Regions from separate parts of the Vibrio maritimus genome, predicted to be linked through region 3. Evidence: predicted binding sites of a transcription regulator. Region 3 holds the regulator's gene; each other region holds the start of a gene.
What was found. The regulator PurR, encoded in region 3, represses purine synthesis genes. The targets are predictions, from matches to a motif close to TNANGNAAACGTTTNCNTNA.
Positions count from the first base shown of each region.

Region 1: the regulator PurR is predicted to act here: its motif matches at 3,038-3,057, upstream of purE (5-(carboxyamino)imidazole ribonucleotide mutase).
Region 2: the regulator PurR is predicted to act here: its motif matches at 3,091-3,110, upstream of glyA (serine hydroxymethyltransferase).
Region 4: the regulator PurR is predicted to act here: its motif matches at 4,007-4,026, upstream of LY387_RS09395 (phosphoribosylaminoimidazolesuccinocarboxamide synthase).

Region 1 is NZ_CP090438.1:3,520,003-3,527,260, forward strand. Features, by position in the region: gene LY387_RS16350 (gamma carbonic anhydrase family protein) at 1-257, shown strand, start outside; gene LY387_RS16355 (DUF1488 domain-containing protein) at 254-517, opposite strand; gene aroE (shikimate dehydrogenase) at 522-1,349, opposite strand; gene hemF (oxygen-dependent coproporphyrinogen oxidase) at 1,466-2,371, opposite strand; gene LY387_RS16370 (L-threonylcarbamoyladenylate synthase) at 2,381-2,938, opposite strand; gene purE (5-(carboxyamino)imidazole ribonucleotide mutase) at 3,122-3,607, shown strand; gene LY387_RS16380 (5-(carboxyamino)imidazole ribonucleotide synthase) at 3,610-4,740, shown strand; gene LY387_RS16385 (type I DNA topoisomerase) at 4,791-5,369, opposite strand; gene LY387_RS16390 (DUF494 family protein) at 5,415-5,891, opposite strand; gene dprA (DNA-processing protein DprA) at 5,894-6,994, opposite strand; gene LY387_RS16400 (LysM peptidoglycan-binding domain-containing protein) at 7,032-7,258, opposite strand, start outside.
Region 2 is NZ_CP090438.1:711,732-718,989, reverse strand. Features, by position in the region: gene lipB (lipoyl(octanoyl) transferase LipB) at 1-212, shown strand, start outside; gene lipA (lipoyl synthase) at 217-1,182, shown strand; gene LY387_RS03245 (hypothetical protein) at 1,374-1,703, shown strand; gene glyA (serine hydroxymethyltransferase) at 1,785-3,035, opposite strand; gene LY387_RS03235 (YitT family protein) at 3,384-3,983, shown strand; gene treC (alpha,alpha-phosphotrehalase) at 4,200-5,882, opposite strand; gene treB (PTS trehalose transporter subunit IIBC) at 5,964-7,258, opposite strand, start outside.
Region 3 is NZ_CP090438.1:2,374,740-2,381,997, forward strand. Features, by position in the region: gene LY387_RS10770 (Ig-like domain-containing protein) at 1-637, opposite strand, end outside; gene torR (two-component system response regulator TorR) at 912-1,622, opposite strand; gene torD (molecular chaperone TorD) at 1,904-2,557, shown strand; gene purR (HTH-type transcriptional repressor PurR) at 2,895-3,899, shown strand; cyclic di-GMP riboswitch class I at 4,079-4,167, shown strand; gene LY387_RS10790 (TfoX/Sxy family DNA transformation protein) at 4,285-4,875, shown strand; gene LY387_RS10795 (TVP38/TMEM64 family protein) at 4,994-5,677, shown strand; gene LY387_RS10800 (DUF2007 domain-containing protein) at 5,678-6,010, shown strand; gene LY387_RS10805 (alpha/beta fold hydrolase) at 5,991-6,788, opposite strand; gene glgA (glycogen synthase GlgA) at 6,939-7,258, opposite strand, start outside.
Region 4 is NZ_CP090438.1:2,036,920-2,044,177, forward strand. Features, by position in the region: gene LY387_RS09370 (DUF3334 family protein) at 279-959, shown strand; gene LY387_RS09375 (DUF2786 domain-containing protein) at 1,102-1,785, shown strand; gene LY387_RS09380 (J domain-containing protein) at 1,821-2,846, shown strand; gene LY387_RS09385 (hypothetical protein) at 2,986-3,174, shown strand; gene LY387_RS09390 (hypothetical protein) at 3,477-3,878, shown strand; gene LY387_RS09395 (phosphoribosylaminoimidazolesuccinocarboxamide synthase) at 4,138-5,244, shown strand; gene LY387_RS09400 (hypothetical protein) at 5,391-5,777, opposite strand; gene LY387_RS09405 (helicase-related protein) at 5,981-7,258, opposite strand, start outside.

The sequences.
Region 1 (7,258 bases), 1.1 Mb from region 3:
TCATCAAAGATAGGGTTCTTGTGGGTATGGGGAGCATCGTACTTGATGGCGCAACCATTGAGTCCGATGTGATGATAGGAGCAGGTTCGCTGGTGCCACCTAATAAAGTTTTAGAAAGCGGCTACCTCTATGTAGGCAGTCCGGTCAAACAGGCTCGTCCTTTAACCGATAAAGAAAGAGCCTTTTTGCTGCGCTCTGCCAATAACTATGTGCAGAACAAAAATGACTATATGCAGGAAGTAACGATCATTCGTTAGTTAATGATAATGCGTCCCTGTTCATCGAAAGCCTCATCTTCAACGAGGCTTTCAGCTATCTCTTCTATATCAAAGCGCGCCGCTTCAAACTGCTCTAAGGCGTTTTCCTTGGAAACCTCACTGGAGTTATTAAGCTTACCCAGCTTGTCCAGACTCACCAAACAGATAATCAACATTCCAGCCTGCTGAGCATGAAACTCAACCATGCCGGCTTCCTCATTCCAAGTAAGCTGGTCAGAAAACAAAATGGACTGATTCATTCGATTAACCTTCTAGGTTCTTTCTTAGTTCTCGCAAGATCTGCTTAGTGCCTGGCCTCAAGCCTCGCCATAACATGAAGCTTTCGGCTGCTTGCCCCACTAGCATACCTAAACCATCATAAGCGAATCTTGCGCCAGAGTCCTTAGCCCATTGATTGAATGTCGTGAGCCCTTGACCATAAGTCATGTCATAACTCACGGTGTGGTTAGCAAAGATAGCACTGCTAACATCAGGAAGCTGTTTGTAGAGGCTGGTAGAAGAAGAGTTGATGACCACATCATAGGCGTTTGCAATATCGCTCATTGGAACTGCTGCAATTGGGCCAAACTCATCAAAAAGCTCAGAGAGCTGCTGTGCTTTTTCAAAAGTACGGTTGGTGATGGTTATAGATGCGGGCTTTTGATCGAGAAGTGGCTTGAGAACACCTCGAGCAGCACCACCAGCACCAATCACTAAGATAGATGCGCCTTCTAGCTGAACTTGGTGTTGTAGCAGATCTTGAACCAAGCCTTCGCCGTCGGTGTTATCTCCAATGATTTCGCCGTCATCGAGTTTCTTGAGTGTATTGACCGCGCCAGCAAGCTGCGCGCGTTCGGTCAGACGACCAGCGAACTGATAAGCGTCTTCTTTAAATGGTGCGGTAATGTTGCACCCTTTGCCACCCGATAGAAAAAAGTCCGTTGCTGCTTGCTTGAAGCCTTCAGGTTCTGGTTCTTGGCGACCATACTCTAGGTTTTGCGAGGTTTGTCGTGCGAAAAGTGTATGAATATACGGTGACTTACTTTGTGAAATGGGGTTACCAAATACAACGTACTGATCGGGCTTGCTCATGTCTGTGCCTACTGTCCTTGCCTAATGGGTGCCGAAAGGTATAGCTCGACACTATCATTTCGACACACATTCGCCAAGTTGAACCATGGCTATTTGAACTGTGGCTATCCGCTCAATTACCACTCTCTAGGTTGTAGATAGTCGCTATACAGCTTCGCCTCGGCACTTCCCTCTTCTGGTTGGTAACTGTATTCCCAACGAGCCAATGGAGGCATCGACATCAGAATGGACTCTGTACGGCCGCCACTTTGCAAGCCAAACAGCGTCCCACGATCATAAACAAGATTAAACTCTACATAGCGTCCGCGACGATACAATTGGAAATTGCGCTCGCGTTCACCATAAGACTCATCTTTGCGCTTCTCGACTATAGGCAAGTAAGCATCGGTATACCCATTACCTACCGCCTGCATGTAGGCAAATGAGCGCTCAAATCCCCACTGGTTGAGATCATCAAAGAATAAGCCACCTACACCACGAGTTTCATTTCGATGCGGCAAGAAGAAGTAATCATCACACCACTTCTTATGCTCTGCATAGACTTCTTCGCCAAATGGCTGACAGATTTGCTTAGCGGTATCATGCCAGTGCTGGCAATCCTCTTCGAACGGATAAAAAGGTGTCAGGTCAAAGCCTCCACCAAACCACCAAATCGGATCTTCTCCCTCTTTTTCTGCAATAAAAAAGCGCACATTGGCATGTGAGGTAGGGATATAAGGGTTTTTAGGGTGAATCACTAGCGAAACCCCCATCGCTTCAAACTTACGCCCGGCTAGCTCTGGTCGGTGAGCCGTTGCGGAAGCGGGCATCTTGTCGCCAAACACGTGTGAGAAGTTCACGCCGCCTTGCTCAAACACGTGGCCGTCTTTCATCACTCGACTGCGACCACCGCCACCTTGCTCTCGTTGCCACTCATCTTGTTGAAAGGTAGCGACACCGTCTTGTTGCTCTAGCTTTTGGCAGATATCGTCTTGAAGCTGAAGTAGAAACGCTTTGACTTGATGTTTATCGACTTGCTGCACAGGGTCTCCTTAACCTTGTCTTAGTACTTTTAAGGTGCGCGCATCGCGGATTTCACTAGGCTTGTTTCGACCGCCGGTTTCACCCTCGAGAATAGCCACTAATCGGTCACCGAGCTGCTCTTTCACTTCTTCTGTCGTCATGCATGATGGCATACCGGAAAGGTTAGCACTGGTTGAGGTAATCGGCTTGCCGTAGGCCAAACACAGCTTTTGCACCAGTTGATGGTCGGTCACGCGCACCGCAATGGTATCAAAAGCACCGCTTAACCAAGAAGAGACACGAGAGCTGGCTGGCATGATCCAGGTATAAGGCCCTGGCCAGGTCTGTTGAACACTCTCAAGCTGTTGCTGCGTTAGTTGTGTTTCATCTATATAGGGACGCAGCTGTTCAAAATTGGCCGCGATGAGGATAAGACCTTTCTCTACCGGACGCTCTTTTACTGCCAGCAGTTTTTCAATCGCCTTAGTATCATCAGGGTCACATCCAACACCGAACACACCTTCCGTTGGATAAGCAATTACTTCACCGGATTGAAGCGCCGCAACTGTGGTTTGAAAATTATCCACCGAGACTTCCTTTTATTAAAAGCTAAACAATTATTTTACATTTCAACGGCACTATGCTCAAAAGCCGGGTGAGAATCCAGAAAAAAACACAAAATTCACCCACGCAAACGTTTTCCTAAGAAAAAAATCCTCGTATAATGCGCGCAAATTAGTCCATTTGCACACGCCTTGAAGGAGCTTCGGATGAAAGTCGGCATTATTATGGGTTCAAAATCAGATTGGCCAACCATGAAACTTGCAGCAGAAATGCTGGATCAGTTTGGTGTGGATTATGAAACCAAGGTTGTTTCTGCTCACCGTACACCGCAACTACTCGCTGACTACGCGACCTCTGCTAAAGAGCGTGGCATCTCAGTTATCATCGCCGGCGCCGGCGGTGCTGCACACCTTCCAGGTATGGCTGCAGCATTCACAAGTGTTCCTGTATTAGGCGTTCCAGTTCAAAGCCGTGCTCTAAAAGGCATGGACTCATTACTGTCTATCGTGCAAATGCCAAAAGGCATTGCGGTTGGCACACTGGCAATTGGTGAAGCAGGTGCAGCAAATGCTGGTATCCTAGCTGCGCAAATCATTGGTGTTCACGATAATACCGTGATGGAAAAAGTTGAAGCGTTCCGCAGCCAACAAACAGAAACCGTACTTGCTAATCCAGATCCTTCTGAGGACTAATAATGAAACACGTACTGGTTCTAGGGGCCGGACAACTGGCACGTATGATGTCACTGGCTGGCGCTCCATTGAATATTCAAATCTCCGCATTTGACGTGCGTAGCGAGAATATCGTTCACCCGCTAACACTTGAAGTTTTAGGTAACGGTCTAGAGCAGGCTATCGCTCAAGCTGATGTGATTACTGCTGAGTTCGAACATATTCCACATGACGTGCTCGCAATCTGTGAGAAGAGTGGCAAGTTCCTACCTTCGACAGAGGCCATCAAAGCCGGTGGTGACCGTCGCATAGAGAAAGCACTTCTCGACAATGCCGGAGTGAAGAACGCTAAATACGCTGTCATCAACACACGCGCTGATTTCGACGCGGCTATTGAGCATGTTGGCCTTCCAATGGTGCTCAAAAGCGCTTTAGGCGGATACGATGGTAAAGGCCAGTGGCGATTGAAAACGCTTGATGACGTCGATGCTATCTGGACCGAAATGGCACAGTGCATTGCTGAATCAGACAGCCAAGCCATTGTTGCCGAGGAGTTTGTTCCTTTCCAACGGGAAGTCTCATTGGTTGGTGCTCGCAATAAGCAAGGTGAGATTGCTATCTATCCACTGGCTGAAAATGTGCACACCGATGGCGTATTGACACTATCTACTGCGATTGATGAACGTGAACTTCAAGCACAAGCGGCACAGATGTTTACCGCTGTTGCTGAGTCTCTGGACTATGTGGGTGTACTCGCGCTTGAATTCTTCGATGTCAATGGTCAGTTGCTTGTCAACGAGATCGCTCCTCGCGTGCACAACTCTGGGCATTGGACTCAGCAAGGTGCTGATACGTGTCAGTTCGAAAACCACCTACGCGCAGTATGCGATATGCCGCTGGGCTCGACACAAGCCATTCGCACGACATCAATGGTAAACATTTTGGGTGAAGATACCCTGCCAGAAGCCGTGCATGCTCTGACTGGCTGCCACGTGCACTGGTATGGTAAAGACAAACGTGCTGGTCGTAAGATGGGTCACATCAATGTGACTGCAGACGACAAAGCCGCGTTAAAAGCGCAGCTGCTTGCCTTGTCTGAACTCCTAGATGAGACCGCTTTTCCTGCACTTAAACCAGCCGCTGAAGCACTTTAAGCTTGGTTAAACGCTAGAATTTAAAACGGCTCCCATTGGGAGCCGTTTTGTTATTCGCTTTCTTGCACTTTATGGCAGCGCCTTGACGCGCACTCAAGTACCGTACCTGATGCCCGCTTCTTTTCTACCAACAACTCAAAACCACAATACTGACAGTGCCCCTCGACTGGAGGGTGATTAACTGCGAACTTACACTTCGGATACTGATCGCAGGCATAAAAGGCCTTGCCAAAGCGCGACTTTCTCTCTGTCAGCGCGCCTTTAGCACATTCCGGACAGGAGACCGTCGCTTGGGTTGGTTGCTCTGGCTCTTCTTGCTTGTTGGGTGATTGAATAAAATGACATTCTGGGTAGTTACTGCAGCCGATAAACATTCCAAATCGTCCTTGGCGCAGCAGTAGCTCTGAGCCACAGTCAGGGCACGCTACACCTAACTCTTTGATGATATGACCATCATTTTGATGCAAGGGTTTAATGTAATCGCAGCTAGGGTACTGGTCGCAACCTAGAAAAGGGCCGTGTTTGCCATTTTTAAGGATCAGCTTACCAGCGTCACATTGAGGACACGGCTCATGATCCAGTGCATGCTCATGAGCCGAGAAAAGTTGATTGTCGATTTTACCACTCATGGTGTTCTCTTAACGCAAGCAACCCAATTGATTGGGCTGGGAGGATTAATGCACCACACCTCGTTCAGCGGTGTAGATGAGTTCTTCCATGAGAGTGTACGCGTTTTCGTTGCCTGGAACATTGAACAAAACCATTAAAATGATCCATTTCAGGTCATCGAGCTCAAAGTCGTTGGTTTCCAGTCCCATTACACGGTCGATAACCATTTCACGGGTTTCTGTGGTCAGTACACCAATCTGTTCTAAGAACATCAATAGTCCACGACTTTTCACATCCATGCGCGTCATTTCTTGAGCAGTGTAGATTCGTGTCGAGGTCGCGGCACTCATCGCAATGGCGGAGTGATTGTCGGTGTTTTGCAGCTCAGCTAGATCCTCAAGCCATTCGAGTGCCTTGTAGATATCTTTTTGCTTAAAGCCTGCTCTTAACAGCTCATCCTCAAGTTCGTCTTGGTCAACCTGCAGATCTGCATCGCTATGCACGTAGGTTTCGAACAGGTACATCAGTATGTCCATCATCATAGCTAGCCTCTCCCCTTAAGAATATAACCACCGTTTACAGCAACAACATGACCCGATAATTCGAGCTCTAAAAGCTGTTGCATGACCTCTTGAACAGGAATATGGGTCTTTTGCGCCAAAATATCAACCGGCGTTGCCTCTATTCCTACGTTAGCCAACAGATCTGCAAATGGCAATTCTTCTTTATCAATAACTTGGTCAAAAAGTGTTGGTTGTACTTTTTTAGACCAGTTAGACAGAGATTCTATTTCACACAATACATCTTCAACACTTTGTACGAGACAGGCACCGGTTCGTATTAATGAATGGCAACCTGAGTGATAGGCATGACGAATAGAACCAGGAACGGCAAAAACTTCACGTCCTTGCTCCGCTGCATATTTTGCGGTTATCAGTGAGCCACTTTTCTCGGCCGCTTCCACCACCACGACACCGAGCGATAGCCCGCTGACAATTCTATTTCGTCTCGGAAAGTGCTCGGCTCTCGGCTTTATCCACGGAAGATGTTCACTCACCAAGGCTCCTTGCTGAGCAACCCTTTGCGCGAGGGAACGGTGGCGGGCTGGATAAATAGAGCCTAGCCCTGAGCCCAATACCGCTATGGTTTTCCCGCATGCATCTAGTGCGCCCTGATGTGCATGGCCATCAATTCCGAGTGCCAGACCACTTGTCACGCAGTAGCCATACCGAACAAACTCAGCCGCAAAGCTGCGCGCGGTTTCGAGCCCCCCTGAGCTCGCATTTCGGCTGCCTACCATGGCGATTTGCTGATCGGACAACACACTCACATCGCCTTGGACATAAAGAATAGGAGGGCAGCCCTTAGACTCACGCAATAATGGCGGATAGTGCTCATCTTGATGGATTAAGATGTGGTTGTCGGCACAATTGCTCCATTCCATCGCTTTATGTGCAAGCTCAACTGACTTACGCCGAATAAAGCTCACTTGATTTGGCTTGAGCCCTATCGCAGATAAGGTTTGTTCATCTGACTCCACAATGTTGCGCGGGTCATCAACGGCTAGCAGCTTATAGAACGTGACGGGACCAATTCCCGGACACAGGGAGAGGCGGAGCCAAGCTACTCTCGTATTATCATCCATAGCATTCATCCATACCTTTCATCAATAGCATGGCCCATTAACTGGTCGGCGTTTTATCAGGATTAGCCACGATGGTTTGGCGAGTAATGGGCTCACTGGCCTCGGTAATGAGAGCGATACTGAAAAACGGATAGCTGCGAATCACCACAAGATGCCCAATTTCTATCGTCGGCAATTGTTGTGATAGCCCTTCGTGGTAGGTGTCAGTCAATCCGTGCTCCCCTTGAGCGAACTGAAACGCCTGTGCCGGTCTCACCAGTGTGT
Region 2 (7,258 bases), 1.7 Mb from region 3:
AAGGGTGCTCATTCCACGGACTAGCACTCAACATAAATATGGATCTCTCCCCTTTCCTTCGTATCAACCCTTGTGGTTATGCTGGGATGGAAATGGTTCAAGTGAGCCAACTGGGTGGTCCAAAAGAGGTCTCGACTGTCGAAGACCAAATGATCAAAGCACTATTAGAAATACTTGATTACGAGCAAGTAGAATTCAGCGAAGAAGCATAAGACGATGAGCAAACCTATCCAAATGGAAAAAGGCGTCAAGTACCGTGACGCTGACAAGATGGCACTGATTCCCGTAAAGAACATGCCTACCGAGCAAAAAGAAATCCTTCGTAAACCTGAATGGATGAAGATCAAGCTGCCAGCGGACAGCCAGCGTATTCAAGACATCAAGTCTGCAATGCGCAAAAACGATCTTCACTCGGTATGTGAGGAAGCATCATGCCCTAACCTGGCTGAATGTTTTAACCACGGTACGGCAACCTTTATGATTCTTGGTGCTATCTGTACTCGTCGTTGTCCTTTCTGCGACGTGGCTCATGGCCGTCCAAACGCGCCTGAAGCGGGTGAGCCGCAAAAACTTGCTCAAACCATCAAAGATATGAAGCTTAAATACGTCGTGGTGACCTCTGTTGACCGTGACGACCTCCGTGACGGTGGCGCTCAGCACTTTGCAGACTGTAACCGTGAAATCCGCGCACTTAACCCAGAGATCCGCATCGAGACCTTGGTACCTGACTTCCGCGGCCGTATGGATGTAGCGCTTGAGGCACTAAAAGATAACCCGCCAGACGTGTTTAACCACAACCTAGAGACAGCGCCTCGCCTATATCGCAAAGCGCGTCCAGGTGCGAACTACAAATGGTCACTGCAACTTCTTCAGAAATTTAAAGAGATGCACCCTGAGGTACCGACCAAGTCTGGCTTGATGATGGGTCTAGGTGAAACCAAAGAAGAGATCGTTGAAGTACTCAAAGATCTTCGCGCTCACGGCGTTACCATGCTAACTCTAGGCCAATACCTAGCGCCAAGTCGTCACCACTTGCCCGTAGAGCGTTACGTGCCACCATCAGAGTTTGATGAGCTAAAAGAGATCGCATTAGAGCTGGGCTTTACCCATGCAGCATGTGGTCCATTTGTTCGCTCGTCTTACCATGCAGACTTGCAAGCAAAAGGCGAAGAAGTGAAATAGCTTTGTCTTTTTGAAGGAACATTGCTTCTTTGAAGTAACATTGCCTTTTTCGGAACAAGAGACACGGGTTCGCTGTTGAAGCAATCCGTGTTTTTTTTGAGAAAAATATGCAACATGACAATCTCATACTCGCATTTTTGCTATTTTTAGGTAGGCTTAAAGAAAAAGTTTCACCCAATCAAGGATGTAGCATGAAGTTATTGAAAATTGGCTTGCCGATTCTAGCGGCAACAGTGATCGCAGGTTGTGCGCAAAACACTCAGCAAGACAACTATTTAGAAGCGTCATTCGAGCTATGTAACACTGAAGTGAACCTATACTCGGTCAGCGACGATGGTCGCGTTCGTATCGTTTGTAAGGACGGTGCTAAGTTCGCCCTTAACAGCGAGAAGACATTGGATATCATGCGTGATATCAACATTGATTACTGTAATGGCGAAGGCTTGGGTCAGTTTAGTGAGAGCCGTAAGTATTACTCATTCCGATGCAAATCAGGCACTTTGCTTAACATCAATAAGTAATACCCCGAGACCTTCAAGTTTCAGGCACTAAAAAAGCGAGCATTTAGCTCGCTTTTTTCATTGCGTATCAGCAGTAGAGAATTACGCGTAAACAGGTAGGCGCTTACAGATCTCTAGTACTTTCGCTTTCGTTGCTTCGATTACTGATGCATCGTTGATGTTGTCTAGAACGTCACACATCCAGTTAGCAAGCTCAGTCGCATCCGCTTCAGTGAAGCCACGGCGAGTAATCGCAGGTGAACCAACACGGATACCAGACGTTACGAATGGGCTACGCGGGTCATTTGGTACTGAGTTCTTGTTCACAGTGATGTTTGCTGCGCCTAGTGCTGCATCCGCTTCTTTACCTGTAATGTCTTTGTCGATTAGGTCAACAAGGAACAGGTGGTTCTCAGTGCCGTTAGAGACGATCTTGTAACCGCGCTCTTGGAACTGTGCAACCATCGCTTTTGCATTCTTAACAACGCGCGCTTGGTACTCTTTGAACTCTGGCTCCATCGCTTCTTTGAACGCCACTGCTTTACCAGCGATAACGTGCATTAGAGGACCACCCTGACCACCAGGGAATACTGCAGAGTTCAGTTTCTTGTACATGTCTTCACCTGCATTAGACAGGATAAGACCACCGCGAGGACCCGCTAGAGTCTTGTGCGTTGTTGTTGTTACCACGTGAGCGTGTGGCACTGGCGTTGGGTAAACACCTGCAGCGATAAGACCCGCTACGTGCGCCATATCAACGAATAGGTAAGCGTCAACCTTGTCTGCAATTTCACGCATGCGAGCCCAGTCTACGATTTGGCTGTATGCAGAGAAACCACCGATGATCATCTTCGGCTTGTGCTCAACAGCAAGCTGTTCCATCTCGTCGTAGTTGATTTGGCCAGCTTCATCGATACCGTAAGGAATCACGTTGTAGTGCTTACCAGAGAAGTTTACTGGTGAACCGTGAGTCAGGTGACCACCGTGCGCTAGACTCATACCTAGAACTGTGTCGCCCGGGTTAAGTAGCGCCATGTATACTGCGCTGTTCGCTTGAGAACCAGAGTGCGGCTGAACGTTCGCGTACTCACAACCAAATAGCTCACAAGCACGATCAATCGCTAGTGCTTCCGCTTTATCAACATACTCACAACCACCGTAGTAGCGCTTACCTGGGTAGCCTTCAGCATACTTGTTGGTTAGCTGAGAGCCTTGCGCTTCCATTACGCGAGGGCTAGTGTAGTTTTCCGAAGCGATAAGCTCGATGTGCTCTTCCTGACGTAGTGTCTCTTCTTGAATTGCTGCAAATAGCTCCGCATCGTAATCAGCGATGTTCATATCACGCTTAAGCATCTGTATCTCCTGACTCAGATTGTTCTGAAAGTTTCAAAAAAACCACTCAATGACCAAAAGCAAACGTTTTCGTCACCACATTTGATGACTTGCATCATACATAATTTGATCTAGGTCATAAAGAGAAAATTGGAAATTTCTCATGCAGTTTTTTCATAGTGAACCTTAGGCTTCATCATATCCGCCGATAAATCGGCGTTATCACGGGCACTAAGTGTCAATAATTCCATTTACACAGTGTAAAAATTGAATTACATAGGTTTACCGTAAATTTCCCCTTCAAGCTACCGAAAACATCAACTTTTCAATAATATTGCGCCGTTTATTGATTAGAAGAATTTAGAATTGATGCAAAAACACTCACGTAAAGAAGACTGGATAGCGATTCTTACTGGCACCTTTATCGTCGCTCAGGGGATATTCTTTCTTCAGTCGGCTCAACTTTTGACTGGCGGAACTACAGGTCTCGCCCTTCTTATGAGCCAGTTTGTGCCGATTTCTTTTGGTACGCTTTATTTCGCCCTAAACAGCCCGTTTTACCTACTTGCATGGAAACGCTTTGGCAAACGCTTTGCTGCCAGCAGCGCCATCTCTGGTGCCTTGGTGTCTATTATTACGGACAACATGCATCGAGTGGTCACGCTGGACAACGTCAATACCATCTACTGCGCAATTGCCGGTGGCTTATTGATGGGTCTTGGTATGCTGATTCTCTTCAGACACCGTTCAAGCCTAGGTGGCTTTAACGTGTTGTGTCTGTTTATTCAGGACAAGTTTGGAATATCGGTTGGTAAAACACAGATGGCAATTGATTGTGCCATTCTTGTCGCTTCATTCTTCTTTGTGTCGCCGTCGATTATTGGGATTTCGATTCTAGGTGCGGTGATGTTGAACTTGGTGCTGGCGATGAATCATAAGCCGACGAGGTATGTGGTGACTTATGGGTGAGGTGGGAGTATTACTCGCTTCGCTCGTTTACCCCCTCTAGCTCCCCTAGCTACGCGCCCCGTTATCAAGGGGGAGAACTACAGGCTAGCTCCTATCGTCGCATCGCCTAGTTGCAAATCATTCGGGCGATGCGATAGCGAGCCAGTAGTTCCTCCCCTTTTAAGCGGGGCGCGCAGCCGGGAGGCTAGGAGGGGTAAAGCTCTTTGCTTTTGGCTCTTAACTTTTTTCAACCAACAACACCAAAGCCTCATAAGGCCTCAAAACAACCTCACCCACCAACTCAACCTCACCAACAACCCCATAATTACTCAACACAGCACGACTCACCAAACCATCAAACTGCTCCGGCAACACCACGCGAGTCTCCTCACCATAATAGTTGTTCAAACACAGCAGCATCGCCTCCTCACTCTCACGCAAGTAACCATGAACCTGAGCGTGCTCTGGGAACAAATCCACATAGCTACCGTCAGTAATCACCGCTAACTGCTTACGAAGCGCGATAAGCTCTTGATAGAAGTAGAATACCGACTGCTCATCTTCAACCGCTGCCTCAGCGTTGATCTGAGGATAGTTCTCCGCAACGCCAATCCAAGGTGTACCTTGGGTAAAACCAGCGTGTTTGCTGTCGTTCCACTGCATCGGGGTGCGAGAGTTATCACGAGATTTCTGTCTCAGGATAGCCATCATATCCTCATGAGAGGTATCGCCCTGTTCCACCATCAGCTGATACATATTAAGGCTTTCGACATCACGATACTGGCTCATATCCGTGAAGCCCGGGTTGGTCATGCCGATCTCTTCGCCTTGATAAATATAAGGCGTGCCTTGCATTAGATGAACAGACGCTGCCAACATTTTTGCTGACTCGGTTCGATATCGCTGATCATTACCAAGACGACTCACGACGCGAGGTTGGTCGTGGTTACACCAGAATAGCGCCCCCCACCCTTGACCATTTAGGCCTGTCTGCCAGTGGTTGAAAATCTGTTTTAGCTGCAGGAAGTCAAAGTCTGCTTTCGTCCACTTGTCACCATTGGGATAATCCACTTTTAGGTGGTGGAAATTGAATACCATCGAAAGCTCTTTACCATCCAGTGAGCTGTACTGCTGGCAATGCTCTAGCGTCGTAGACGACATTTCACCAACGGTTACCGAGCCATACTTCTGGAATACTGCTTCACTGATTTCCTGTAAATACTCATGAACGCGTGGACCATCGGTGTAAAAACGACGGCCATCACCAATGTCATCATCAGCAAAGTCTTGCTGTTTTGAGATAAGGTTGATCACATCCAGCCTAAAGCCATCCACCCCTTTCTGTGCCCAGAACTCGATGACCTGTTTTACTTCTTCGCGAACTTTTGGGTTTTCCCAGTTAAGGTCAGCCTGCTCTTTGGCAAATAAGTGCAGATAGTATTCATCGGTGGCTTCGTCTAATGCCCATGCTGAGCCACCAAACTTTGACTGCCAGTTGTTAGGTAGCTTGCCTTCGTTAGGTTTCCAGATGTAGTAGTCGCGGTACGGGCTTTGTTTATCCCCTAGTGCCGACTGGAACCACTGATGCTCAGTTGAGGTGTGGTTCACCACAATATCCATAATGATGCGAATACCTTTCTGATGGGCAGCAGCAAGCAGCTCATCAAAGTCTTGCATGGTGCCAAAGTCAGGGTTGATCGCATAGTAGTCTGAGATGTCGTAACCGTTATCAATCATTGGTGAGGCATACACTGGAGTCAACCAGATGGCATCGACACCTAACTTCGCTAAGTAATCAAGCTTCGAGGTAATTCCTTTGATATCCCCCATTCCTTTATCACCGCTATCGCAAAAACTCTTCGGATAGATTTGATAAATCGTGGCTGTTTTCCACCAGTCTTTTTGAGCAGTTTGACTCATAGGTTTAATCTCACTTACCAATTTGGAAATTCGTCAAAATAAAAAGCAAAGAAGTGGCTCAAGGTGAGCCACTAATGGGGGTTACGCGCTCGCAAGCTCTAGCTCACCTTTTGATTGAGCGCGTTTGTACAGGAACAAAGTAAGCATAATCGGCACGGCCATTGCGACTAACATCGCCATGAGATACACCATCCAGTATTGAGGCTGAATCGATAAGATGCCCGGTAGACCGCCCACACCGATACCGTTCGCCATCACGCCAGCGCTGCCACAGATAGCGGCTGCAATTGCGCTACCAATCATTGCGCTGAGCATTGGGAACTTGTACTTAAGGTTAATACCGTACATAGCTGGCTCTGTGACACCTAAGTAAGCCGAGATAGCGGCTGGAACTGAGATATCACGCTCACCCTCACGCTTACTGATAATGATGATGCCAACAACCGCAGATGCTTGAGCGATATTAGACAGTGCAATCAGAGGCCAGATTGGCGTGCCACCTAGATCTTGCATAAGCTGAAGGTCAACAGCATTGGTTGTGTGGTGGATACCAGTAATCACCAATGGTGCGTACAAGAAGCCAAACACCATAGAACCCAGTACTGCAAAATCACCCGTCATCGCAGCTTTTGCCGCAAACGCAACGCCATCACCGAGCACGCGACCAAACGGACCGATGAAGGCGTGAGCAAGAATGACCGACAGAATGATTGAAACGAATGGCACCACAACCAGATACAGGTAGCTTGGGACAATGCGCTTTAGGTTGGTTTCAATAAGCGCCAATGCCACACCCGCCAGCATCGCCGGGATCACCTGAGCCTGATAGCCCACCTTCTCAATCACAAACAATCCGAAATCCCAAACCTCTGGCACTTCTTTACCAATGAGATAGGCATTCATCAGTTGAGGCGATACCAAGGTCACACCCAGCGTGATACCAAGAATTGGCGTACCGCCCAGCTTCTTCACCGTAGACCAACACACGCCAACCGGTAGGAAGAAGAAGATCGCCTCACCAATTAGCCACAAGAACGAGTGAACGGTTGCCCAGAACTGGCTGATTTCCACTAAGGTTTTGCCATCGAACATACGGATGTCGCCGATAACGTTGCGGAAACCAAGAATCAAACCACCCGTGATAATCGCCGGCAAAAGGGGAACAAAAATTTCGGCTAGGTGCGAAATACCACGCTCTAGAAAGTTCATGTTCTGACGAGCAGCCAGCTTGGCATCGTCTTTAGACGCCGCTTTCTTGCCTGCTGAGTCAATCAACATTTTGTAGACTTCGTCGACCTCAGTACCAATTACCACTTGGAACTGACCGGCATTGGTAAAGCAGCCTTTCACAATCTTAAGGCTTTCTAATGCCGACT
Region 3 (7,258 bases):
CTGCGGTAAACTGGACACTATCTCCTACCGAAACTTGAGTCTTCGAACTGGTCAAGGTAACAACAGGTGGTTGATTAGATGCGTCTACGACTGAGAATGTCTGAGCCGATTGTGTCGACGCACCTTTATCATCAATGGCTGTCACTACCAGTTCATAATTGCCACTTTCCGTCAACCAAGTTACTTGGTAAGGAGCGCTCGACAGCACTGCCAGTTGCGCCCCTTGCAGCTCAAATATCACCTCTCGAACTTCCCCATCACTGTCTTCGGCCAATGCAGAGAAGGTGACTTGGTTTCCTGAGGCTAACTGTGCGTTGGAGGCTGGAGAAGTAATCGTCACTGAGGGAGCAGCGTTTGTGCCACCAGCATCACAGGCCCCTATTAATGACCATTCTTGATAAGGTTCGGAGTGGTTAACAGGGTTAGCGTTCAGGTTCCACCAGTTCGCTTGGTACGCCGATGATTGCCATTGAACTTGAGCGCCACCGTTGTAACTTGTGCCGTCGTCCCAAATAGGAAAACTGTCACACTGTACTGCCAAGCTTGGTGCAGAAAACAGTAAACTCGAGGTAAGCATCAGCGACAAATTCACTGACCGTTTAAATATTGGAATAGAGCCTAATTGTAGCTTGGTCATGGAAAATCCTTTTGTTGAACCAAAGAATGTCGTTGCCAATCAATGCTGCCCAATAGAGGCAGTTCAACGGAAACGACGCCACTTTCAAACTAGCTCAGGTTTATAGAGTCTTTTTCCGACTCAGAAAGCACCGACTTCTCACGCGAGTCAGTTAACAAAAATAGTTACAAGTTGCATATACAACGACCAAGTATCTCTACATTGCTCCCATAAAAAAGCTCCAGCTATCAAAGAGACAACTGGAGCATTTTCTATCACTACACGCTAGCCGACTTTAATCACCAGCAAACATGTAGCCCTCGCCATGGACAGTGATAAATATCTGTGGATTCTTTGGATCTGATTCCATCTTGGCACGCATGCGACGGATAAGAACATCAATGGTTCTATCGTTCGGCGCATCAACTCGATGACTGATCATATTGAGGATACGCTCACGGCTCAGAACTTGATTTGGATACGTTGAGAGTGCAACTAACAATTCATATTCAGCCTTGGTCAGTTTTACAGGGTCGCCATTATTCGTCAGTGAACGACGCTGCTTATCGAACGTCCATTCACCAAAGTGAACCACATGCTCGTTTTGCACTGACTCTTCAAGTACTGGCTGTTTGCGCGCTAGTGAAATACGCCACAATAGGTTTTTTACTCGCACTAACAGTTCACGTAGCTCAAACGGCTTAGTGACATAGTCGTCTGCACCCATCTCAAGGCCAACAATACGGTCAATACTATCGGTGCGACCGGTCACCAAAATGATTCCAATGTCTGACTGACTTCTTAACTCTCTTGTCAGCATCAAACCATCTTCACCAGGGAGGTTAATATCTAACATAACGAGATCGATACTGGATTCTTCCAGCACCTGACGCATCGTCTGACCATCTTCAGCTTCGCTAACCAAGTAGCCTTCATTTTCGAAGTAGCCAGCCAGCTTACTGCGAGTGACTACGTCATCTTCTACAACCAAAACGTGATATTTCATCTGTGGTTTCTCAATCTTGTCATGACAGGGACATTCTATTCATAAACATTCACAATTCTAGTCTACATCCCCTCATAGGCATGGAAACCTTACTATTTTTTGATTCAAAACAACCAAAACGATTGCGTCTCATATGCAACGAATACTCGTGTTAACTTACCCTTAAAGAAATTAATTTTTGTCTTATTTTTTCATAAGTTAACTCAATTTTTCACACAACAAGTTATTGCTATTCATCTTTATTGGCTAAAATAGAGTTATCATTTTTGGAGATTATTCAAATGCAAGAAATCAAAGCATTTAATGAGCAACGCGCAGAAATCTATTGGTGGCTTTCAAGCCTATTCGCTGCCGAGCTCACTGATGATGAACTCAACAAATACCATAGCCCTGAAATTCGCTCTTTCTTATCTGGCTTAGGAGAAAACCCTTCCCTAAAAGAACCCATTCAGGTCTTTACAGAGTCCTTGAACCGCCTTCAAGTCAGAGAAGACGCACAATTAGAGCTTTCTGCCGATTTTTGCGATCTATTTTTAAAGTCGGACAAGCATGGCGCATTGCCTTATGCCTCTATGTATATTGGTAAGTCTGGTCTTTTAAATGATCAACCTGCACAGGATATGGCTGACCTGTTAGCTAAGCACAGTGTGGCAGTGAATAAGGACTTAAATGAGCCAGCGGATCACCTCGCGATCGAGCTAGATTTTCTAGGCAACTTAATCATTCGCTCCAATGAGCTTGAAGCGGAAGCACATATGAACGATGCGCTGCACGAGCAAGCAGAGTTCATCAAGAACTACTTGATGACATGGCTACCTCAGTTTGTTGCGAAATGCCAAACCAACGACGAGTTTGGGTTTTATGCCTCTGCCGCTAAACTACTCGAAGCATTCTGCCAACTTGACTACACCTACCTAGAGGGTGAGCAAGGCTAGCCAACCTTAAAGCGCAAATCATTTGCATCACATCTGTGAGAATTAATTTGCGCTTTAGTTATAAATTTATTGGATAAGTCATTGCCAGCGCCCAAACCTAAGTCTACAATCCGCCGTTTAAATGCAAATGCCCTTGGCATTCAACGCGGACTTGTGTCCAAAAACACCTGTTGAAATCTACGCTCTGAGCTTTTTTCGCCGTGGCTTGCATGCAACTTTCGGTTTTCGCAGCCAAATACTATGTTTACAACAACATAGCGTTATATGTTTGCAAAGACCACTATACTTGAAGCGGTACCAACGTTAATTATCAAGCCGCGACTAATAGGATATCACTATGGCAACTATTAAAGATGTCGCCCGCCTTGCAGGCGTTTCAACGACCACAGTATCCCACGTTATTAATAAGACTCGCTTTGTTGCTGAAGCAACTCAAGAAAAAGTGATGGCGGCGGTCGACGAACTCAACTACGCACCAAGCGCCGTTGCACGTAGCTTAAAATGTAACTCAACGAAAACCATTGGTATGTTAGTGACTCAATCAACTAACCTGTTCTTTTCTGAGGTTATCGATGGTGTTGAGAGCTACTGCTACCGCCAAGGCTACACGCTGATCCTATGTAACACTGGTGGTGTGTATGAAAAGCAACGCGATTACATTCGCATGCTGGCAGAGAAACGCGTGGATGGCATCCTCGTGATGTGCTCTGATCTTACCGAAGAGCTGCTAGAGATGCTTGATCGTCACGCCGACATTCCTAAAGTTATCATGGACTGGGGCCCAGAAAGCTCACAAGCGGACAAGATCATCGATAACTCCGAAGAAGGCGGTTATCTCGCAACGAAGTTCCTGATTGAAAAAGGTCACACTGATATTGCTTGTCTAAGCGGTCACTTGGAGAAAGCCGTGTGCCAAGAGCGTATCATCGGTTACAAACGTGCCCTTGCTGAGGCAGGTATCGAGATGAAAGACGATCGTATTCTTGAAGGCAACTTCGAATGCGATACAGCGGTTATCGCAGCTAACCGTATTGCTGCAATGGAAGACCGACCTACCGCTATCTTCTGTTTCAACGACACCATGGCGTTTGGCCTGATGAGTCGCCTACAACAACTGGGTGTGCGCGTACCTGAGGACATCTCTGTCATTGGTTACGATAATATCGAGCTGGCTGAGTACTTCTCGCCACCTCTAACCACGGTTCACCAACCTAAACGTCGTGTCGGTAAAAACGCGTTTGAGATTCTATTAGAACGAATCAAAGATAAAGGTCATGAAAAGCGCATTTTCGAAATGCACCCAGAGATTGTTGAACGAGACTCTGTCAAAAGCCTTACATAATGCTGACAAAAGTGCCTTTCCAGGCACTTTTTTTTGAACCCCATTCAAGTTTTCTTCTCTCGATTGTTAGTTTTTTACGCACCCTCAAGCACAAATAACCCACCATTATTTGAACCAACATCACATTTTTGCAACTGAGTAATCATAGGCTTATGTCGTTTTCATTTATTCTAATGAAGTCACGCACAGGGCAAACCATCTGAAAGGGTGGGACGCAAAGCCTCCGGCCTAAACCAATTTTTAATTGATAGGTAGCGGGGTTGCCGATGGCAAGGGGAGAAGACTCAGTTATGGCATATGCCTAACAGAGCTCTGACACCTGATTGCTATACTCTCGGACCTGATTCTGGTGACACAATCAATAACACCGAGAAAAGAATAAAGCATGGATAATCCTATACTAAAAAATTCAATGCAATTATTCGCTCAGCTTGGAAGAGTAAAGTCTCGCTCCATGTTTGGGGGATTTGGCATCTTCGTAGATGATACGATGTTTGCCTTAGCAGTGAATAACAAATTACATATCAGAACTAACCGTCAGACCGTATCCACCTTCAAAAAACTGGGTTACAAGCCTTATGTTTATAAAAAGCGTGGATTTCCCGTTGTTACTAAGTACTTCGCGTTACCTGAAGACTGTTGGCAAGATCAAGAAGGTATTCTCGATCACGCTAAACAGGCACTCGAGTTCGCGAAAACTGAGAAAGAGCAACAATCCGAAGCGAAACCTAATCGCCTGAAAGACCTTCCGAATCTTCGCCTTGCCACTGAGCGCATGCTCAAAAAAGCAGGCATTGAATCAGTGGTTGAACTTCAGGATCATGGTTCGGTTGAGGCTTTCAAGGCCATTCAGAGAACCCATTCAAGTACCGTAGGTTTAGAGCTTTTATGGGCTCTTGAAGGTGCGATAAATGGTACTCATTGGTCTGTGATTCCTCAGACTAAAAGAGACGAACTGGCTAGCTTAATTAATTAAGTTACGGTCATCTCGAGAAAAAATCAGCCTTATGGCTGATTTTTTTGTATTAGTTGAAAGGAAAAACATACTCAGCCTTTCTACTACACTAATACTGAGTCATCAAAAGGATATCGTCATGAGCAAGAAGCTGATACTAGGATTGGTTTTGGTTGCTGTCGTCATTTATTTGGGCATCAACTTTGGTCAACATCTCACACTAGAAAACGCAAAAGTACAGCAAGTAGCACTGAGTGAATACATCAATGAGAACTTTGTGGCTGCTGCCCTCACCTATTTCTTCGCTTACATAGCGATTACTGCATTCTCTGTTCCAGGCGCTGCCGTGGTTACCTTACTTGGCGCAGCACTGTTTGGCTTTTGGACTAGTTTACTGCTTGTTTCATTTGCGAGTACCATAGGCGCTACATTGGCATTCTTGAGCAGTCGCTTCCTACTTCGCGATTGGGTACAAAGTAAGTTCGGTTCGAAACTTGAGACGATCAATAAAGGTGTCGAAAAAGACGGTGCTTTCTATCTATTTTCTCTAAGACTCATTCCTGTGTTCCCATTTTTCTTGATTAACTTATTAATGGGTCTCACGCCAATTCGAGTCTCTAAATATTACTTGGTGAGTCAACTGGGTATGTTGCCAGGAACTGCAGTCTACCTCAATGCGGGTACTCAGCTAGCGAATATTGACAGTCTATCCGGTATTGTTTCCCCTACCGTGTTGGCATCATTTGCCCTACTCGGTTTGTTCCCACTTATTGCTAAATGGATTATGGGAAAAATCTCTCGCTCGCCACAGGTACAGGAATAGATGAAGATATTTGTAGGCAATAACCCACCAGAAACACATATTGTCCAACAGCAGTTGATGGCTGAAGGTATCGAGTGTGAAGTACGAGGCGAAGGTGTTTTCGGGTTACGAGGGGAAGTACCGTTTGACGAAAATTCACTACCCTACGTTTGGCTTTTCAACAAAGAGCAAGAAATGATGGCACGAGCTGTCATTCAAGATTGGCAAAAACAGGCTGAGAAAAGCGGTAACGTGCCGTGGGTATGTCCAGCTTGCCATGAGACTAACGAAGCGCAATTTGGCGTCTGCTGGAACTGTCAGACGCCACAAACAGCTACGATGCCACAGACTTAATGAAATCTATTGAGTGCTTATTGAACTCTTCTGGACGCTCAACATTGCACACATGACCACAATCTTTGATCTCTAATAGACGGCTGGACTTATGTTCAGCCACCATCTCTTTGACTGGCTTAATAAACATATAGTCTTTATCACCCATCAGATACAAAGTCGGAATCGGCAACTCTCGGTCTTTAAAGTAGCGGTTGAGAGGGTTCACTTCTGTCGTTAGACGATACCAACGCTTAAACTCTTTTTGGCACAATTTTTTCGCTTCACGGACGAATAGCAGCCTTGATTCTTTTTGGCCTTTTTGCGGCATAACAATGTACGCAAACAAGCTGTAAAGCCACATATAAGGGATAATGTGCTTACTCCAGTTGCCAATTTTCACCAGAATTTGCGATCGAGTATTAAAGCGAGTGACTGCACCACCTAAGACCATGGAACGAACTCTAGAGTGTGCCAACTCGGCAATATTGCGCACAATAATCGTTCCCAAAGACATACCGACAAAATGAGCTGACTGAATCTTAAGATGATCAAGTACTTTGACGATATCCAGCGTCACCTCTTTAAAGGTGTACTTGTTCGACATAATGTCTTTAAGGAGTTGGTTTGACTTACCGTGACCGCGCAGATCAATAAACAGCAGGTTAAAGTGCTCTCGGTAAGCTCGAATCTGTTTAAACCATATGTTTGAGCTTCCGCCTGCCCCATGTACGAATACCACCCACTCATTACTCGTTGGGTGCTGATAAGTTTTATGGAATAGCAAGCTCTCTGACATAGTTCTCAAGTTTCGTGATGTATGTGGGCGTTACGTTACCATAATTCGCCGTTTTACGGACAAAAACTAACAGGAATTTTGGTAAAAATGATTTACAAGTGTAGTCGATTATAAAAAAAAGCGGCATAACGCCGCTTTTCAGTGTTTGCTCTAGTTTGCCTCGAGCGCCAGGTCGTACATCTTGACGTACTCTTTGGCTGACTCAGTCCAACTGAAGTCTTTTCGCATTGAGCGAAGCTGCATTTCATGCATCTGCTCAGGGTGTTGCAGATAGAATAGCAGTGCGCGTTGCAGGACAATTAACAAGGCGTCATGGCAAGGTTCAACAAAACCAAATCCAGTCGCATTGTTAGGGTCATCATCAAAATCAATAACCGTGTCTTTCAAGCCGCCGACTTTACGCACAATTGGTAAAGTACCATAAGCCATACTATAAATTTGGTTCAAACCACACGCTTCAAACTCAGAAG
Region 4 (7,258 bases), 340 kb from region 3:
CCACTCGGCAAAGGAGTAAATTGTGAGAATTGCCCTGCGTCGCAGACGTCTTAGAATTGCATACCCAAGTGCTGAAAATCCCGCATCTTGAATTCACTTGATTATATACGTCGCTGAAAGCACATCGATTTTACTTATCCCGTCACTTTACAACAATTAAAAATGTGATCAAATCGGAAACTCACAGTCATTACCTATGTTTTATGCCTTTTCAACACCAGAGCTTCGTGACACACTCCTAAGACTAAGGAAGACACCATAAGATCAAGCGGTCCGCAATGAAGAAAACAAAAGTAATCACTACAGAAGATATTCTATTAAAACTTTGCCAATCGGTTTCCACCGTCCTGACTTCTGCAACAGAATCCAGCGTCACCTATTCGGCCATGGTTCAGAAGATAACAAAAACGACACTTAAGCCGGACTACGGTTGCTTTGTTTTATTCGATGGCGGATTTTCGGGATTGGTGGTGATTAACTTTACGTCCAAAGCCGCCCTTGAGCTTTATACCAACTACATGCGTAACATGGGCATGCCTGAAGAAGAGCTAGCCATTCACCACAACTCTGACGAAGTAGGCGATGTACTTGGTGAATTGATGAACCAATTGGTTGGCGACTTTACGAATAAAGTGCGTAAAGAGCTGCAAACCAACATTACTCAAAACCAGCCAAAGATGCTGTCTATCAACAAGCAAGTCGTGCTCTCTGTCGACACCAACTTGGAACGCCCTCAAGCAAGACGCGTTACCTTCTCGACAGAAAACAACAATATCTTCTATCTTGAGTTTGCGATGGATAAGACGGAATTTATTCAAATGGAAGAGTTTGAAGTTCAGCCAGACGAGTGTCCAGACGCTATTATTGAGAAAGCGCGAACGGCTCAATCTGAGAAAGCCAAACCCAAAGCGGAAGCAGTCGACGACAACCAAGATCTCCTCGATCAACTCGGGCTGTAAAACGCACCTTCTTTGAATTTCTGTATGGCTGTGTGAAGTTTCATAGCCATACACACCTATTGTGACACCCTTCCACTTTTGCATAAAAGTCGCTAAAATATCCCCCCTTTTTCTTCCACGGTTGAGAAACTTCAGGTTGTCGATGGATAAACAAAAAGCCCTCAAAAAGATCGCTAAATGTCTAGAGCTAGGCAACTCAGCGAACGTCAATGAAGCCGCAAACGCCATCAAGATGGCGCATAGGCTTATGTTGAAATATGGTCTCGATAAAGATGATATCGAGTTCATCAAGATGGGTAAGACGCAATCCACTCACCTGCTTCCGACCAACATCAGCTCAACCTTGCTGCGTGTTATTCGTGGTATCAACACCAAGTTTGGTGTTGAAGCTGTCCTGCTCAATCATAAAGGGCTAAAACGCGTCGAGTTCATTGGTGAAGCGGATCGCGCTATCTTTGCTGCTTTTGCATTTGACATCATTTACCGCGAGATGAACGAGCAGACAGGTCAGTTTAGAAATAGTTTTGCGGGCTCTGGCACGTCTACGACCGAAGTGACGCGCCGTGTGAACTCTTTTGTTTCTGGTTGGATTGAAGGTGCGCTTGAAAAGCTGCCAGTCATCACACCTGATGACGAGTCAGCAAACAAGATCAACAACTACATAGATAAAGAGTTTAAAAACATTGACCGTGAAACCTTCAAACAGCAACTAAAAGAAGCCATGAAGAACATCACTGCAGACTATGAAGTCGGTCTCAAAAAAGGTCGAAAGGTGGCAGTCAACCGCCCTATTGACGGTGCACAGGCTCCAAAACTACTTAAATAGAAACCTATCTAACTTGCAAACGGAGCGCAGAATAGATGTTTAAAAGCTTGGCGACTCACCCACGTAGCATGCTGCTTTTACTCGTATTATTCTGCCTTCCCTCCTCCGCCCAGGCGTCTACCGAGGCGCTAGAAAAACAAGCTTTACTTAACAATGCCGATGCCCAATACCAGCTAGGTCTCGCCTACGAGACGGGTGAAGGTGTTAAACGTGACCTTACAAAAGCGGCACACTGGTATCAACAAGCCAGTGAGAATGAACATCCCGCCGCCACGTTTAACTACGCTCAAGCGCTAGAGTTTGGTCGAGGTGTTCAAGCCAATCCATCAAAAGCCGCGCTACTCTATACTAAGCTCGCGGTTCAAGGTGACGTCTCTGCACTCGGAAAAGTCGCAAAACTCTATCAACAAGCAGCGGTAGACATTCCTAACGAAGACCAAGCGGTTTTGTGGTACTCCCTTGCGAAAGATGCTTCGCCTAGCTATCAAGAAGCTTATGACGCCGCACTTCAAGCACAGTTCAATGCTCAGCAGTTGCGCCAGATAGAGGCACTGAAACAGCAAGAGCAAGCAAACGCACCTCAAGCGGTTACTCACATACCCTCGCCGGAGGCGACCTCTTCAGATTGGCGTTGGTTAATCCACGCGAGCTACCTTGTCTTGATCGGAGCAATCATTGCTACTGGAGTCTATCTACAGAGACAAACAATGCGTGCGTCCAATGATCATGAATTGAACCTCGGACAGCTAAAACAAAACCTCGCTAAACAACAACAGATCATCAAAACATTGCAAAAACAACTTAAATCGGCAACCGAACAACTGCGCAGTCGCTCGACTGATTCCCAAAACTCGAGTTCCCAAAGCCCACATTCAGCGGTAAGAGATGCCTACCTTCGCTTCGGGCTCAACATGAATGAACAACCTACAGCAAAGCAGATCAAGGCGCGCTACAAGCAGTTGAGCCGCATTTATCACCCAGATGCCCAAGGTAGTGAAGAAGAGATGAAGCAGCTTAACCTTGCGCTGAACACGCTTACCAACCATCTAAAGAGTCGATAATCGCTATTTAAACTGGCGGTTTTATAACCAAATCTGCACAATACCACTTTTTTGAAACATATATTTAACATTCCTATTGGTTTTGTGTCATAATACTCCGCGAAAATAACACCCAGACAGATAAGGGTGGGGAGTAATAATGTACGTATTCACTAAAGAAGGTATCTGTGACTGGTGCCACACACCAAGTTATGTCACTAAACATGAGTATATTGACGGCAAGTGCCATCACTCTTGCGAGCAATGTTTAAGTTTTGCCGTTATGGATGTCAGGCAGTTTAATCTCGCAGAAATCGAGCTTCGCAACAAAATGACCGCTCAACCGTAAATGAAATGCAATGCGCCTCTGTTAACAGAGGCGTTTTAGTCTCTAGTCCCTCAAACTCCCTACACCCCGCTCAACTCATTGCTTACCAACAGACGTACTATACAGTGGTTATACAGTACTTTTACTCCAAACTACTGTTGTTACATCATCTCACCCTAAAAACTCACGATAACCTAAAATTTAAATTCATTAAAATTCAGACACTTAAGTTTAACTGAGTTTTTAATGAACAAAAAATGCTTGATCTTTCCCCTGCAAAAAACTACTGTATAACCATACAGCATGTATAAAGGAACAGGGTTATGTTACTCAACAATCAAATTCGCTCTCAATACAATGTTTCACGTACTTACAACGCATTCGGTAGCAGTATTGCACCACAAGGAATTCAGGATGAAGTTCTTGAAAAGTTATCGAGGCTAACGTCTAGACCACAGTGGATTTTGATGACAGCTGAATGCCCTCGCCCTTCTGCAGGACAAGCACTTCATTTTCATAAGTTGGGTAAGCATATGGTTCAAATGAAACCTTCTGCTAGCTTGACGCAATATCAAGTTGTCGAAAAAGCAATCCGCTCTGGAAACGCATGCGCCATTATCGCCAACGGTCAGTTTAGTACCCAAGAGCAAGCAACGCTGAACGCACTCGCTTTAAGCCAGCAGTGTGAAGTCGTTTTTTTATCTGGCGAACGTTATCTACATTAATAGGCCTCTTTTCAGACTCGAGGCAGCGAACCTGCCTAGAGTCGTACCTACATTCCCGCTCACACAACCACCCTTTACACGAACCTAAAGCCGTCTTTTTAAACAATTGACTCTATAACATAAACAAATTGCGCAAACGTTTGCTTTTTCTCTGGCAGGATCAACCAGTTCTGGTATGATGCGTGGCAATAATGAGTGTTACCACTCTTCCACTTGTTGTCGCTGTTGTCGCGACCTTACATTAGATAGGAATGTCTCCATGAGTCTTGCTGATCAAGTTCTTGCCGTAAACGACGATCTCCCAATTCGCACTAACAAACCGGTTCATAGCGGTAAAGTGCGTTCTGTATATTGGCTGACTGAAGAAGATAGCCGCCGCCTTATCAAAGAGAAAGGCTACGACGTAGCAGAAGACGCACCACTTGCGATTATGGTTATCAGTGACCGAATTTCAGCATTTGATTGTATTTGGCACGGCGAAGGTGATCTTCGAGGTGTTCCTGGTAAAGGCGCAGCACTTAATGCGATTTCAAATCACTGGTTCCAACTTTTCAAAGATAACGGTTTAGCGGATAGCCATATCCTGGACATCCCTCACCCATTTGTTTGGATCGTTCAAAAAGCTAAACCAGTCATGATTGAAGCTATTTGTCGTCAATACATCACTGGCTCAATGTGGCGTGCCTATGAGAAAGGCGAGCGAGAGTTTTGCGGTATTACGCTACCAGAGGGTCTAGAGAAAGACTCGAAGCTGGAAGATATTCTTATTACACCGTCCACAAAAGGTATCTTGCGCGGTATTCCTGGTGTTCCTGAAGCAGATGATGTCAACATCACTCGCCAGAACATTGTCGACAACTTCGAAGCATTCAACTTTAGCAATGCAGCTGACATTGATGGCTATGAGAAGTTGCTTAAAGAAGGCTTTGGCGTTATCAGTAATGCACTTGAAGTGATTGACCAAACGTTTGTTGATACCAAGTTTGAATTCGGCTACGTAACGGATTCAAAGGGCAAAGAAAAGCTAATCTATATGGATGAAGTGGGCACACCTGACTCATCACGTATCTGGGATACGAAAGCCTACGAAACAGGAAGCATCGTTGAAAACTCAAAGGAAGGCTTCCGTCAGTTCCTGCTAAACCACTTCCCAGATCCTGATATCCTTCTAAATAAAGAGCGCATGCCAGAGCGCGAGGCACTTGCGAAAGATAATGCATTGCCGCTAGAAGCACTAATGGACGTATCACGCACTTATACTGGTATCGCAGAAAAGATTACGGGTCGTGAGATCAAGCTAAGCGAAAATCCAAAACAAGAGATCATCGATATCTTGCGTGCCGAATACGACTTGATTGCAGACTAATTCTGGCCAGCTTTGAAGACATTCAGTACCAAAAAGGGGGAGCATGGCGCTCCCCCTTTTCATTGGTTCGAACATTGTTAACTATACGAATATTGGGGTATCTGCATGGCTAACTAAGTCTCAATTTAGCATCGACTAAGCTAATGCTAAGCATGGATCACTGCGATCAGTACGTCTTCATCGGGCACCGCAGTAATACTCGCATTCCCTTTGGCTTGTATCGTTTCGATTTGATCGGCATCGAGTGAATAAGGCATTATCACTTGTAGGCAATCAATATGCTCATCTCGAGCAAGTCGAATTAACGACACTAGGTTGGATTCATCACTACGACTGGTTGATAAAGACTGAAGCGCCATCTCCCACAAGCGGCTGTCTGGGTCACTGTCTTGTTTGGTGGTCTCTTTCCAAGCCTCACCAAACACTGGAGCCACAGAAGCTAACGCCTCTAGGAAAGTCCATTTTTTACTGCACGATTCGCCGAGAAAACTGGTGTAATCAAACTCCACTGGCGATTTTTTATCATCACACATCTTCACTCCCGATTGCAGAATGCTACTTGATTACTATCATTCAAGCTTGCTTATATAGCAATAGGATATATAAAAACGGTCTTTTATAGCCCTTTTACGATGTGAAAAGTGATATAAAAACCCAATACGCAACATCTTCTGAACATTCGCTCAGCAATAGGCAAATTGTTGTGTAACCTGCCTTGACACCTCGCTAACGGACACTACCTCAAGTCTAGCACTCTGCTAGCTTTTCGGTACTTCACTCGCCATCCCGACCAAGCAGGCAGCTCTTTGCGTTTAGGGTCATCTTTTCTTGATCCCGAATGATGACTGACTTCGACTAGTTTACCTTTACCGAAGTACTCAACCGTCAGTGTCAAACCACTCAATTGAATAACAAGTGGATACTTAGCAGCGAAGTCGGCATACTCCCATTCAGGAATGCCTTCAAACTCAAAGTCATTCGCATCGATAAGTTCAAGATCGTCGAAGCTTTCAACACCAAGTTCGGCAAGCCTACTTTGTAACCATAGAGACAGTTCTCCAGTCTCATAGCTCTGCCCTTGCCCCAATCCTAGTTCAAGATACAGTTTCCAATGCGCCATTTTTGTTGATAATTCTTGTGCTAACCCCGGCAATAGCTGACCACTCATTATCGCATTAGCAATAACTGCAAGTGCGGCTTCTCCCTGCGGTTCACTTTCTCGTTTGGCAATTGTTCTTCCTGCATAAACTAAGGTTTCAGTGGTAACGAGGCCGGCTTCCGTCTCAACGGCCTCTCCAGCAACCCACTCACCTATCGAAAGCTCACGCAGCAAGGAGAGTTCAACCGGAACTAGCAAGGTTCCCAAGGTCATCGTCTGTTTCACACCGCGCCCTGGTAGGGAGTGCGTTGATAACACCAACGCAGATTCTGCATTACTCTTGAGTCGACAAGAGCGACCCAACAAGACCTCAATCAACCCATTACCAAGCGCCTCGCGTCTTCTCTCTCGACGCACAAACAACAACGTTGGATTGGCATTGATCATCTGCTTAACCCACTCGTTTCGATCGTATCGCGATGCGACTTCTAGACTTGGCAGCTCAAATACCGAACGCATTTGCTCGGACAAACCTTGCGCTTCGCGCAGAGCATCTTGATCTGCGCTGACGCCAGAGAAGCTCTCGCCACGCAGTAAACCAACCATGATTTGCGCATCGCATCCAAACGGCTCTTCGATATCCAAGCGTTCAAGTGCTTCTTCGTTAGATGTCAGTTGATAAAGCTTGCCCGTAGTACAGATTGCTGCGGTCAAATCAATCATGACCTCTTTCAGCGCCTTGGTTGGCATCTTCGTGACAAGATCGGCATAGATAGCATCAACTGGCAGTGGAGCAAGATTTCGCCCATGCTCGGTAATGCCATTATCATCAATCGCCCCTAACTCTTTGAGCTGCATTTTTGCCGAGGCTAATGACTTATCCGGTATAGTGTCGATAAAACTGAGGGTCTCTAA